2 regions of the Streptomyces sudanensis genome follow, and region 2 is predicted to be linked to the other one. Evidence: riboswitches for the same ligand, from Rfam matches in the RefSeq annotation. Region 2 holds a riboswitch; the other holds the start of a gene.
The links. Region 2 has a riboswitch for cyclic di-AMP ahead of MW084_RS13250 (M23 family metallopeptidase). Riboswitches for the same ligand answer to the same signal wherever they lie in the genome.
Positions count from the first base shown of each region.

Region 1 (2,439 bases), 2.7 Mb from region 2:
AGCAGCAGGGTGCTCGACACCAGCGGCTCGCCCAGTTCGGCGAGGAGGGCCTGGGTCGCCGTGTGGTCGGGGATGCGCACCCCGACGGTCTTCTTCTTCGGGTGCTGCATCTGGCGCGGCACCTCCTTCGTCGCGGGGAGGATGAAGGTGTAGCGCCCGGGTGTCGCCGACTTCAGCGCCCGGAACACGTCGTTGCCGATGTGCACGTACTGGCCGAGCTGGGCGAAGTCCCGGCAGACGAGGGTGAAGTGGTGGCGGTCGTCCAGGTCGCGGATGCCGCGGATCCGCGCCAGGCCCTCGCGGTTCCCCAGCTTGCAGCCCAGGGCGTAGCAGGAGTCCGTGGGGTACGCGACGAGGGCGCCGGAGCGGATCATCTCGGCCACGGTGCCGACGACGCGGCGCTGCGGGTCGTCGGGGTGCACATCGAAGTACTTCGCCATCCGGCGAGCTTAACGCGCCCCCGCGGGGAGGCCCCGGCGCCGCGGGGCGCCGGGGGTTCCGTCCCCGGAGCGGGACGTCCGGCCGGCGGCCCGCCGTCGCGGACCGCCGGCCGGACCGGCGTCAGCGGACGCGGCCGTAGAGGACCTTGCCGGTCCAGATCCGCTCCAGCCTCACCACGGTGCCCGCCTTCGGGGCGTGCCAGATCCGGTTGCTCCCGGCGTAGACGCCGACGTGGTAGACCCGGCCGCCGGAGTGGAAGAAGACCAGGTCGCCCTTCTGGAGGGCGGAGGCCGAGATGTGGCGCGTGCGGTTGTACTGCTGCTGCGCGGTGCGCGGGAGGGTCTTTCCGGCCTGCTTGTACGCGTACAGCGTGAGGCCCGAGCAGTCGAACCGGGAGGGGCCTGCGGCCCCGTACTTGTAGGGGGAGCCCTTCTTGGAGGCCGCCACGTTGAGGGCCTTCGTCGCGTACGCGGGGCCCGCGGCCTGCGCCTCGGGGGCGGCGCCCGGCGCCACCAGCGTGCCGGTGAGGGCCGCGAGGGCCAGGGCCGAGACGGCACCGGTTCGGGAGACTGCGGACGGAACGTGATTCTGCGCGGTCATGCGCAACCCTTCGTCATCCGCCTGCGAAGGATGACCTGTCGGGTTCGGGCAGGCGAAGTCGCCCGGCCGCTGACGCGGCTTCACCCCAAGGGGCGTCCGTCGTACGCACGCCCCGCACTGCCGGGTCCTCCACTCCTGCCGATTCCGTTTCGTGTCGACCGGATCCGGACGGCGGCAGGACTCGGCGTCCGCCCGGACCGCCTCGCCACGGCGGCGAGGACTTGTCGTCGTCATGGATCTTGACGCATGACGGAGTGAATCTTCGAACGGAATCGGCGTTTTGTGAGACTCCTCACCGTTGGGCCGATCTGGGTTCGGCAGGCGACCGGAGGGTTACGGGCGGGCGTCCGGAGGGCGTGGCAGGGGCCTCGGAACGGTGCCGGCGGACGCGCGTTACGCTGTGCCGGTGACTCTTCTCGTGATGCGCCGGCACGTGGACTACGTGCGCGTCACGACCATGAGCTGTCCGCGTCAGGACTGACTTCCCCTCTCCATCGGTCTTGCGGCGGACGCGCCTTCCCGGCACGCTCCAGCCGGCGCCCTTCTCGCGCCGTGTCCCCCGTCCTCCGGGTGGCAGGACCGTGCCCACACGCGAAACGGAAGGCCATCGCCATGCCTGCCTCGAACGCCCCCGTGCCCCACGCCCTGCCCGTCATCGACCTCTCCGCGGCGGACGACCCGCGGACCCGCGAGGCGTTCCACCGCGACCTGCTCGCCGCGGCACGCGACGTGGGCTTCCTCCACCTGACCGGACACGGTGTCGAGGACCGCGAGATCGCCCGGATCATGGAGCTGACCCGGGCGTTCTTCGCCCTGCCGGAGGCGGACCGGCTGGCGCTCAGTAACCTGAACTCGCCGCACTTCCGCGGGTACACCCGGATCGGCCACGAGCTGACCGGCGGCCGCTCCGACTGGCGCGACCAGCTGGACGTCGGCGCCGAGCGGCCCGCCGTCGAGGTGGGACCCGGCGACCCGGCGTACCTGTGGCTGGAGGGGCCCAACCAGTGGCCCGCCGCGCTGCCGGAGCTCCGCACGGCCGTCCTCGCCTGGCAGGACCGGCTCGCCGCGGTCGCGCACCGGCTGCTGCGGGAGCTGCTCACCGCGCTCGGCGCGCCCGCCGACCACTTCGACGGCGCCTTCGCCGACCGCCCCCACCTGCACACCAAGCTGGTCCGCTACCCCGGCTCGGCACCCGCGGGGGACGGGCAGGGCGTGGGCGCGCACAAGGACTACGGCTTCCTGACGCTGCTCCTCCAGGACGAGGTGGGCGGCCTGCAGGTGCGGTCCGGCGACGGCTACCTGGACGTGCCGCCGCTGCCGGGGGCGTTCGTCGTCAACCTGGGCGAGCTGCTGGAGATCGCGACCGACGGGTACCTGTCGGCGACCGATCACCGGGTG
Region 1 is NZ_CP095474.1:184,117-186,555, forward strand. It holds gene MW084_RS00755 (L-threonylcarbamoyladenylate synthase) at 1-440, opposite strand, end outside; gene MW084_RS00760 (C40 family peptidase) at 562-1,041, opposite strand; cyclic di-AMP (ydaO/yuaA leader) riboswitch at 1,045-1,198, opposite strand; gene MW084_RS00765 (isopenicillin N synthase family dioxygenase) at 1,654-2,439, shown strand, end outside.
Region 1: linked by a shared signal. The riboswitch ahead of MW084_RS00760 (C40 family peptidase) and the one ahead of MW084_RS13250 (M23 family metallopeptidase) in region 2 are both predicted to bind cyclic di-AMP.

Region 2 (2,439 bases):
CGCCTACCTGGCCCGGCGCGGCCGGGGGCGCCCCGTGCGGTAGGCGGCCTCCTCCGGGCCGGCGCGCCCTTCCGCCGGGTCGTCAGTGCCGTGCCGCCCGATCGCCGCCGGTGTCGACGAGGATCTGCCCGGCCCGTGTGACGTTGTCGGCCCGGACGGCCTGCGCCATCGCGGCGCGTGCCGCCTCCGGGGACGTGTCCGGCGGTACGACGAGCAGTGAGAAGTGGTCCTGCTCGCCCCGGGTGACCAGGACGGTGTCGTCACCCACGGGGAACGAGGCGATGTGCACCACCCGGTCGTCGATGACCAGCCGGACCGGGAGCCCGTCCCAGGCGGCGGCGTCCAGGCCGACGCGGGTGATCGGGCCGAGGTGCTCGGTCAGGGCTCCGACCAGGGCGGGGAGCTCCTCCGTGATGTCACGGGAACGCGGCCACCACGCGCCGTCGAGGACGCCTTCGCGGGAATCCGTGGTCTCCAGCCGCAGGAGGGCCGTGCCCGGCCTCACCGCTTCGTGGCCGGTGTCCGGGAGGCGCCCGGGCGTGGGGGGTGTGTCGAAGTCGGCCATGGTGCTGTCCGCCTGTCTGCGGGATCCGGTCCCTACGGCGAACCGGACGTTCACCTTCCTCCCACGGTACTCCGCCGTACGGGCCGGGCCGCACATCCGGCCGGGCGCCCGGGAGGGTCCGATCCACCCCGGAGCGGGCGACCGGGCCTCCGGCCGGGAGCCGTGCGCCGGGGGTGCCACGGGTATGGTCCGCTGCCGCCGGAGGGTTCCCGGGAGGGGCTTTTCCGAGGGTCCGCCGGTCGGTGGGACGGAAACCGGTAAACGGACTCCCCGGGATGGCGTAAGGTGGTGTTCACCGACGCGGGGTGGAGCAGCTCGGTAGCTCGCTGGGCTCATAACCCAGAGGTCGCAGGTTCAAATCCTGTCCCCGCTACTGAAACCGAAGGCCCGGTGCACACAGCACCGGGCCTTCGGCGTGTTCGAGCGACAGGCCGGCGTCGGCGCACCGGGGCGGCATGCACCGTACGTGACGGAAGAGGTGCGTTCAGCCATGGAGGTTGACGCCCCGTCAAGAACTTCTCGGGTGCTTTTCGGAACCAGCGCCGCCGGAAAGCGAGTTGCTTTGTCGGGAATCGTCCTTTTCTGGGGCCTCGACTCGATCCCAACCAGCCCAGGTACCCCGGGCAACGGCTTGGAATACCACCCTCGCTTCTATTAACGTTCGATAACGCAGCGCGGTCGCGTCAGCCGCCGCAAGAGGCGGCACCGTGCGCATGCGCCGAATCCCGCAAGGGAACCGGGGAACCACCGCAATTGGGGTGAGTCGGGCTCTCGTCGGCCCGTAGGAGACCTTCCTGCTCCGAACCCGTCAGCTAACCCGGTAGGCGGAGAAGGAAGGAAAGGAGCGCGCCTCCGTGGCGTCCAACAAGCCTGCCCCCGAAGCCCCCTTCGGCCCGTACGACACGATCGGCCACCCCACCGCTTCGGGGACCCCGGATGCCGCCGCGCCCGCGGCCACCTCCGAGTGGAACCCGACGGAGGACACCGTCCGCCCCGTGCGGGGACGGCACCGCGTCGTCAAGCAGCGCGGCGGCCTCGCCCGCAGCTCCACCGTCCTCGGGGTCGGCGTCATCGCGGCCGTCGGCGCGGGCGGCATGGCCACCGCGCACGACAAGCCCCGGGTCGCGATCTCCCTCCCTGACATCGGCCTCCCCGACGCCTCCTCGCTCCCCGGCGTCGGCGCCCTGATCGGCGACGACGCGGACCGGGCGGACGACGCACCCGAGGAGGCCCCGGCGCCCGCCGACCTCGCCGCGCTCGGCCTGTCCGCCGGGGGCGGCACCGCCGACGCCCGGAGCGCCGGGGCCGACGCGGGCGAGGCGCTGCGGGCGCGCATCCTCCAGCAGGCCGAGCAGCAGCAGGCGTCCGCCGAGGCCGAGGCCCGCGCCGCCGCGGAGAAGGCGGCGGCGGAGGAGGCCGCGAAGAAGGCCGCCGACCAGCAGGCCGCCGCCGAGGCGGAGGCGAAGGCCGCGGCGGAGAAGGCCGCCGCGGAGAAGGCGGCGGAGGCGGAGCGCGAGCGCGCCGAGGCGGAGGCCGCCGCGAAGGCCGAGGCGGAGCGCCTGTCCCGACTGGCCGCGAGCTACGCCCTGCCGACCTCCTCGTACACGATCACCTCCACGTACGGGCAGGCCGGCTCCATGTGGTCCTCCGGCTACCACACCGGCCTCGACCTGGCCGCTCCCACCGGCACCCCGGCCAACGCCGTCCACAGCGGCACCGTCAAGTCCGCCGGCTGGTCCGGGGCGTACGGCTACCGCGTCGTGCTGGAGCTGGAGGACGGCACCGAGATCTGGTACTGCCACCTCTCCTCGATGACCGTCAGCGCCGGGCAGACCGTCGGCACCGGCGAGACGATCGGCCGCGTCGGCGCCACC
Region 2 is NZ_CP095474.1:2,853,342-2,855,780, reverse strand. It holds gene MW084_RS13265 (hypothetical protein) at 1-43, shown strand, start outside; gene MW084_RS13260 (DUF5994 family protein) at 83-565, opposite strand; tRNA gene MW084_RS13255 (tRNA-Met) at 865-938, shown strand; cyclic di-AMP (ydaO/yuaA leader) riboswitch at 1,272-1,407, shown strand; gene MW084_RS13250 (M23 family metallopeptidase) at 1,420-2,439, shown strand, end outside.